Regions from separate parts of the Streptosporangium sp. NPDC002721 genome, predicted to be linked through region 1. Evidence: riboswitches for the same ligand, from Rfam matches in the RefSeq annotation. Region 1 holds a riboswitch; the other holds the start of a gene.
What was found. Region 1 has a riboswitch for glycine ahead of gcvT (glycine cleavage system aminomethyltransferase GcvT). Riboswitches for the same ligand answer to the same signal wherever they lie in the genome.

Region 1 (4,204 bases):
GTAGTAGACCTTCTCGCGGATCGTCTCGCCCGACTCGGACAGCGCGGTGAATCGCATGCCGTTGGGGTGACCGGGGAGCGAGATCTTGCGTTCGAAGACGAGATCCTCGCCGATGACGAAGGGGATCTCGCGGGAGCCGTACAGGGAGAGGGTGCCGGACCCGCGCATGGCGGCCAGCCGCTCGTCGACGGTGTCGACGTCGACCAGCTCGGGCTTCTCCCCGGACAGGCCGAGCAGCACGGCCTTGTCGCTGCCGTGGCCCTTGCCGGTCAGGCCCAGCGAGCCGTACAGAATGGCGCTCACCCGGGCGGTCTTCTCCAGCAGCCCGTCCTGGTGGAGGCCGCGGGCGAACTTGTGGGCGGCGGCCATCGGGCCGCCGGTGTGCGAGCTGGACGGGCCGATTCCGATCTTGAAGAGATCGAAGACGCTGATCGTCATCTGAATCCTTCCAGCGTGGACGGCCACGCGCGCCCTCCGGACGCGCGTGGCCGTGACGCGAGGGGGAGAGGCTTAGGACTCACCCGAGGTGAGCGCGGCGTACTCCTCCGGCGACAGCAGGTCGTCGGCGGAGCCCTCAAGGCGTACGCGGAACAGCCAGCCGTCGGCGTAGGGGTCGTTGTTGACCAGCGAGGGGTCGTCCACGACGGCCTGGTTGACCTCGACGACCTCGCCGGAGACCGGCGCGAAGATGTCGCTCACCGACTTGGTCGACTCGACCTCGCCGACCGCGTCACCGGCGGTGATCGTCGAACCGACCTCGGGGAGGATCTGCACGAAGACCACGTCGCCCAGCGCCTCGGCGGCGTAGGCGGTGATCCCGACGGTGAGGGTCAGGCCGTCATCGATGCCGGAGATCCACTCGTGTTCCTTGGTGTAGTGCAGTTCCTCGGGAATGCTGCTCATTTTTTCCTCCTGTAGAAAGGCAGCGCGACGACCTCGACCGGCTCGTGGCTGCCCCTGATGTCGACGGCCAGTCCTGACGACAGGCCGTTGTCCACGTAGGCCATCGCGATGGGCTTACCCAGAGACTGGGAGGGCGCCCCGCTGGTGACCTCGCCGACGACCGTGCCGTCACCGGCGACCACCACCGAATACCCGTGCCGGGGCACCCTGCGGCCGGTCGCGATCAGACCGACCAGGCGGCGGGACGGCGGGACGTCCTCGCGTGATTCGAGGGCGGCCCGGCCGACGAAGTCGCCCGGCTTGTCAAACCTCACCACACGGCCCAGCCCGGCGTCGAACGGGGTCAGCGCGGACGACAGCTCGTTGCCGTACAGCGGCATCCCGGCCTCCAGGCGGAGGGTGTCGCGGGCGGACAGGCCCGCGGGGATCAGGCCGTGCGGCGCGCCCGCCTCGGTGAGGGCGGTCCAGATCGCCTCGGCGTCCCCGGCGGCGACGAACAGCTCGAAGCCGTCCTCGCCGGTGTAGCCGGTACGGGCGATGAGAGCCTCGCGGCCCGCGACGACGGCGGGCAGGCCGGCGTAGTACTTGAGCCCGTCGAGGTCGGCGTCGGTGAGCGTGCCCAGGATCTCCGCGGAGCGCGGGCCCTGGATCGCGACCAGCGCGTACCGCTCGGAGCGGTCGTCCACCGCGGCGTCGAAGTCCTTGGCGCGGCCGGTCAGCTCGGCGGCCACCCGCGGGTAGTTGGAGGCGTTGGCGACGACCATGAACTCGGCGGGGGCGAGGCGGTAGACGATCAGGTCGTCCAGCACGCCGCCCTCGGCGTCGACGATCATCGTGTAGCGGGCACGGCCGGGCTCCAGCGCGGAGAGGTGCCCGACCAGCGCGTAGTCGAGGGCCTCGGCGGCCTGCGGCCCGGTCACGAAGATCTCGCCCATGTGGGAGAGGTCGAACAGGCCGGCCGCCTGGCGGACCGCGTTGTGCTCGGCCGACTCGCTGCCGTAGCGGAGCGGCATCAGCCAGCCCGCGAAGTCGGTCAGCGTCGCGCCGAGGGACTCGTGCACGCCGCGCAGCGGCGTAGGTCGGGACATGTGCGCACCTCAGACAAGGGACAGATGAGAGCATCCTCCCCCTCTGTCGTGGGTGCCTGAGAGTTTCATCCGGGTTTTACCGGACTTTCACCTTCGGCGAGGCCGTGGGACCTGCTTTCCAGAGGCACCTACCCGCACGGTCCTTTGCCTTGAGAGGTTCGCGGGGAGGGCTTGCTCCTTCAGGGGTCCTGGCCTGGGTGTCAGGACGCTCTCCCGCACGGGATTCATCGGTGTCACCGGCCAGCCTAACCGCCCGCACGGGCCGAGCGAAATCCCCCGCGCCCATCGGGGAGGCCGTCTGCGGCCTGCGGGTCCTCCGCCCGCGAGGCCCGGGGTGTCCCGGGGCGGGGTCAGGGGGCGGAGTGCCGGACCAGCGCCTCGAACAGGGCGGGGTCAGGGGGCGGAGTGCCGGACCAGCGCCTCGAACAGGGCCGACTCGTCGTCGGTCTCGGGGTGCCACTGGACGGCGACGGCGAAGGGGTGGTCGTCCACCTCCACGGCCTCGATCGCGCCGTCCTCGGCGTGGGCGGTCACGGTCAGGCCCTCGGCGAGCCGGTCGAGGGCCTGGTGGTGGTAGTGGGCCACGTCCACGGTCTCGGTCCCGAAGATCTTCGAGACCCGGCTGCCGGGGGCGAACCACACCGGCATCCTGCCGTAGCGGCCGGGGGCCGGGGCGTGCCCCGGGTGGCCGACCACGTCGGGCAGGTGCTGGTGGAGGGTGCCGCCCAGCGCGACGTTCAGGATCTGCATGCCCCGGCAGACGCCCAGGAAGGGCAGGCCCCGCTCCAGCGCCGCCCGGACCAGCCCCAGCTCCGCGTCGTCGCGGAACGGCCGGACGTGGCCGGTCCGCTCGTGCGGCTCCTGGCCGTACCGCTCCGGGCCGACGTCCCCGCCGCCGGCCAGGATCAGCCCGTCCAGGCGCTCCACCAGCGTCGCGGGGTCGCCCGCCGGGGGCAGGATCACCGGCTGCCCGCCCGCGCGGGCCACGTGGTCGACGTAGTCGTAGGGCAGGAGGGCGGCGGTCGTCTCCCAGACGGTGAAGCGCGCGGGCTCGACGTAGCAGGTGACACCGATGACGGGACGGGACATGATCTCCTGTTTCGCCGTGCTTCCACCGATGTCCTGGCGCCGTGGGCCCGTCCCGGTGCTCCTCCCGCACGTTACCGGCCGCGGCGGGCCGGCGTGCCGCCGGGGTGCGGGCGACGTCGCGGCACGGGGCGAGGATTAAGTGGTTAAGCGAGCCCGCCGCCGGGGAGCGGGTGCGGCCGTCGCTCCCGGTGTGGCCGGGTGCGTGGATGTCCGGCCGTGACCGCTGCTCACGGCGGGTGGCCTGTCGCCGTGGGGATCATGAAGGATCGGGGCGGGCATAGTAAAGTACGCGGCGGAAACATGTCGGATAACCGGTTCAGGTGGGGGTCTCGTGAAGCGACCGACGATCGCCGACATCGCTCGTCGCGCGGGGGTGTCCAAGGTCGCGGTCTCCTACGCGCTGAACGACCGCCCGGGCGTGTCGGAGGCGAGAAGGAACACCATCAAGGCCATCGCCAGGGAGATCGGCTGGCAGCCCAACAGCGCCGCGCGCGCGCTCAACGGGGCGCGGGCCCGCGCCGTCGGCCTGACCGTGTGCCGCCCGGCGCGGGTGCTGGGGATGGAGCCGTTCTTCATGGAGTTGATCAGCGGCATCGAGAGCGAGCTGTCGGCCCGCTCCTACGCCCTGCTCCTGCAGGTGGTGGCCGACCATCAGCAGGAGACGGAGGTCTACCGCAGGTGGTGGGGGGAGGGCCGCGTCGACGGCGTCATCCTGGTCGACCTGCGCTTCGACGACCCGCGCGTCCCCGAGATCGAGGAGCTGGCCCTGCCGGCCGTGGTGATCGGCCATCCGTCGGGAGCCGGTTCGCTCGCCCCCGTCTGGTCCGACGACGGCGCGGCCGTGCGGGAGACGGTGGAGTATCTCGCCGCGCTCGGCCACCGCAGGATCGCCAGGGTCGCCGGGCTGCCCGCGCTGGTGCACACCGTCCTGCGCGACCGGGCCTTCACCGCCGCGTGCGACGGGCTCGGCCTGGACGGTCACTCCATCGTGCACACCGACTACACCGGCGAGGAGGGCGCGCGGGCCACGCGGCGGCTGGTCAGCGCCGCGAACCGGCCGACGGCGATCGTCTACGACAACGACATCATGGCCGTCGCCGGGCTCTCGGTCGCGCAGGAGATGC
Region 2 (4,204 bases), on a different contig from region 1:
ACATGAGCATCGGGGAGGTGCTCGCTCTCCTGCAGGGCGAGTTCCCCGATGTCAGCATCTCCAAGATTCGTTTCCTGGAGGGCGAGGGGCTTATCGAGCCGGAGCGCAGTCCCTCCGGTTACCGCAAGTTCAGCTACGCCGACGTCGAGCGGCTCCGTTACATCCTCAGCGAGCAGCGTGACCGCTACCTGCCGCTACGCGTGATCAAGGATCATCTGGAGGCGGCCGACCGCGAGGAGCGGCCGGCCGCCCGGCCGCGTGCCGTCCCCGACGACGCTCCCCCCGAGGTCAGGCTCACCCGGGAGGAGCTGCTCGCCGCCGCCGAGCTCGACGAGGAGACCCTCGCCGAGCTGGAGGACTACGGCCTGCTGGCCGCCGTGGCCCGCTACTACGACGCCGAGGCGCTGGCCGTGGCCCGCAGCGTCGGGGCCCTGGCCGCCTTCGGCCTGCGGGCCCGCCACCTGAGGGCCGTCAAGGCCGCCGCGGAGCGCGAGGCCGGGCTGGTCGAGCAGGCCGTCGCCCCGCTCCTGCGCCGCCGCGGGCCCGGCGCCATCGACCAGGCCGACGAGACGGCGAGGGAGATCTCCGGCCTGCTGCTGGAATTGCACGCCTCTCTGCTGCGTTCCGGCGTTCGTGGGGCCCTGGGCCGGTGAGAACCTGACCAGGCACTCGTACCCCCACGAGTGTTACGTTGAACAAACCGGTCGGAATCCAGCGAAGACGGAGCAGCCCGTGTTGCAGATGGAGGTCGTGGGCGTTCGAGTAGAGATGCCCTCCAACCAGCCGATCGTCTTGCTGAAAGAGACACATGGGGAGCGTTACCTACCTATCTGGATCGGCATGACGGAAGCCACGGCGATAGCCATGGCCCAGGCCGAGGAACCACCACCCCGGCCGCTCACCCATGACCTGTTCCGCGACGTGCTCGATGGGCTGGGAGTCCGGCTGAGCACGGTCAACATCGTCGCCCTGCGCGACGGCATCTTCTTCGCGGACCTCGTGTTCTCCAACGGGGTCGAGGTGAGCGCGCGTCCCTCCGACTCGATCGCCTTGGCACTTCGCACCGGCGCACGTATCTTCGCGAGTGAGGACGTGGTCCGGGAGGCCGGGGTGATCATCCCCGACGACCAGGAGGACGAGGTGGAGAAGTTCAGGGAGTTCCTTGACACGATCACGCCCGAGGACTTCGGCCGCGCGGGGTAGGAATTTCGGTGCATTTACGCTTCACGACGCGCCGGGTGGGGTCGTTGACTGGACTTGGCCCCAGTCCTACGGTGCAAGTGAAACCCGCGGTCGTGCGTAAACCCCCAGATCAGGCCGTGGGATGAGAGAAAGCCGGAGGTCCGCGTGGCGGTCAGCAGCGGCGAGGGTAGAAACGCCGACCAGGATGACCCGGAACGGCGCCAGTCGGCACGTCAGCGCGCGGGTGAAGAGGGTCTGCTGTTCGACGGGCAACCGGTGAAGGTGCCCTCCGACATCGGATACCGGGGCCCCACGGCCTGTTCCGCGGCCGGCATCACCTACCGGCAGCTCGACTACTGGGCGCGCACCGGCCTGGTCGAGCCCACCGTCCGGGCCGCCCACGGTTCCGGCTCCCAGCGGCTGTACGGCTTTCGCGACATCCTGGTCCTCAAGGTCGTCAAGCGGCTCCTCGACACCGGCGTCTCCCTCCAGCAGATCCGCATCGCCGTGCAGCACCTGCGCGACAGGGGCGTCAACGACCTGGCCGGCATCACCCTCATGAGCGACGGGGTGAGCGTCTACGAGTGCACCTCGCCCGACGAGGTCATCGACCTGCTCCAGGGCGGGCAGGGAGTCTTCGGGATAGCCCTGGGACGGGTGTGGCAGGAGGTGGAGGGCTCCCTGGCCGATCTGCCCGGCGAACGCGCGGAGTCGAGCGAGGGCCCTTTAGGAGATCATCAGGCCGATGAGCTGGCCCGCCGTCGCAGAGCACGACGAACCGGGTAAACTCGGACTTGCCACTGACCCTGTGCGGGAGAGACCCCGACCGCGATCGGGGCGCCGAAGGAGCAACCTCCCCGGAATCTCTCAGGCACCCGGTACCGCACGGACGAGGCAACTCTGGAAAGCAGGCGCGCTCGCCAGGCGCGCCTCACCGACGGTGCAAGCCGCCTCATATGGGGCAGGTGAAGCTCTCAGGTCACGACCCGCGACGACGGTCGTGATGACAGAGGGGGAGACCAGGCATACGCCCGCGCCCAGCGCCGGTCTCCACCCCGTCCCGGGAGGCTCCACCAATGACCGACCTGTCATCGCTCAGCGAACTCGGCTCCCCCCCGTTCGCGACCCGCCACATAGGACCGGACGACGCCGGCCAGGCCCGCATGCTGGAGGCGGTCGGATTCGCCTCCGTCGCCGACCTGGTCGCGGTGGCCGTACCCGAGGCGATCCGCTCCTCCGGGCGGCTGAGCCTGCCCCCGGCGGCCGGGGAGTCCGAGACCCTCGCCGAGCTGCGCGTCCTCGCCGGGCGCAACACCGTGCTCACCTCGATGATCGGCCTGGGGTACCACGACACGATCACCCCGGGCGTCATCCGCCGCAACCTCCTGGAGAACCCGGGCTGGTACACCGCGTACACGCCCTACCAGCCGGAGATCTCCCAGGGCCGCCTGGAGGCCCTGATCAACTTCCAGACCGTCGTCTCCGACCTGACCGCCCTCGACGTGGCCGGGGCCTCCCTGCTGGACGAGGCCACCGCCGCCGCCGAGGCGATGACCCTGGCCCGCCGCGCGGGCCGCAGCCCCTCGAAGGTGTTCGTGGTGGACGCCGACGCGCTGCCGCAGACCAAGGCGGTGCTGCGCACCCGCGCCGAGCCGCTCGGCATCGAGCTGGTCGAGAGCGACTTCACCGCCGAGCTGCCCGAGTGCTTCGGGGTGCTCGTGCAGTACCCCGGCGCCAGCGGCAGGATCCGCGACTTCCGCGCGATCGCCGACGCCGCCCACGCGCGCGGCGCCCAGGTGGTCGCCGCCGCCGACCTGCTGGCCCTCACCGTCCTGGCCGCGCCCGGCGAGCTCGGCGCCGACATCGCGGTCGGCTCCTCCCAGCGCTTCGGCGTCCCCCTCGGCTTCGGCGGGCCGCACGCCGCCTACATGGCGGTCCGCGACGGCCTCCAGCGCCAGCTGCCGGGCCGCCTGGTGGGCGTCTCCCAGGACGCCGACCGGCGCCCCGCGTACCGGCTCGCGCTGCAGACCCGCGAGCAGCACATCCGCCGGGAGAAGGCCACCAGCAACATCTGCACCGCTCAGGTGCTGCTCGCCGTGATCGCCGGCATGTACGCCGTCTACCACGGTCCCGAGGGCCTGCGCAGGATCGGCCGGCGCACCCACCGGCACGCCGTCGTACTCGCCGAGGGCCTGCGCCAGGGCGGCGTGGAGGTGGTGCACGACACCTTCTTCGACACCGTGCTCGCCCGGGTGCCCGGCCGGGCCGGGGCGGTCGTCGCCGCGGCCCGCGACAACGGGGTGAACCTGCGCCTGGTCGACGCCGACCACGTGGGCGTCACCTGCGACGAGAGGACCGAGCTCCTGCACCTGGAGCAGGTCCTGGCCGCCTTCGAGGTGAGCGGCGCCGTGCTCGCCGACCTCGACGCCGCCGCGCACGACGCGCTGCCCGCCGCGCTGGCGCGCACCAGCGACTACCTGACCCACCCGGTCTTCCACAGCCACCGCTCCGAGACGGCCATGCTGCGCTACCTGCGCAGGCTCCAGGACAAGGACATCGCGCTCGACCGGTCGATGATCCCGCTGGGCTCCTGCACCATGAAGCTCAACGCGACCACCGAGATGGAGCCGATCACCTGGCCGGAGTTCGCCGGGCTGCACCCCTACGCGCCCGAGGACCAGGCCGCCGGCTACATCGAGCTGATCGGGGAGCTGGAGCGCTGGCTGGCCGAGGTCACCGGCTACGACGCCGTGTCGCTCCAGCCGAACGCCGGCTCCCAGGGCGAGTTCGCCGGGCTCCTGGCGATCCGCGCCTACCACACCGCGCGCGGGGACTCGGACCGCGACGTCTGCCTGATCCCCTCCTCCGCGCACGGCACCAACGCCGCGAGCGCCGTCATGGCGGGCATGCGGGTGGCGGTGGTCGCCTGTGACGACCAGGGCAACGTGGACGTCGACGACCTCGTCGCGAAGATCGACAAGCACCGCGAGCGGCTTGCCGCGATCATGGTGACCTACCCGTC

Region 2: it holds a riboswitch for glycine, as region 1 does, so the genes downstream of both, gcvP (aminomethyl-transferring glycine dehydrogenase) here and gcvT (glycine cleavage system aminomethyltransferase GcvT) in region 1, are expected to answer to the same signal.

What each region holds. Positions count from the first base shown of each region.
Region 1 is NZ_JBIAQI010000039.1:60,292-64,495, reverse strand. Features, by position in the region: gene ACFYWM_RS39645 (L-serine ammonia-lyase) at 1-438, opposite strand, end outside; gene gcvH (glycine cleavage system protein GcvH) at 511-903, opposite strand; gene gcvT (glycine cleavage system aminomethyltransferase GcvT) at 900-1,991, opposite strand; glycine riboswitch at 2,032-2,116, opposite strand; glycine riboswitch at 2,119-2,217, opposite strand; gene ACFYWM_RS39630 (gamma-glutamyl-gamma-aminobutyrate hydrolase family protein) at 2,385-3,080, opposite strand; gene ACFYWM_RS39625 (LacI family DNA-binding transcriptional regulator) at 3,412-4,204, shown strand, end outside.
Region 2 is NZ_JBIAQI010000005.1:343,627-347,830, reverse strand. Features, by position in the region: gene ACFYWM_RS09205 (MerR family transcriptional regulator) at 1-653, shown strand, start outside; gene ACFYWM_RS09200 (bifunctional nuclease family protein) at 733-1,203, shown strand; gene ACFYWM_RS09195 (MerR family transcriptional regulator) at 1,348-1,968, shown strand; glycine riboswitch at 1,984-2,076, shown strand; gene gcvP (aminomethyl-transferring glycine dehydrogenase) at 2,259-4,204, shown strand, end outside.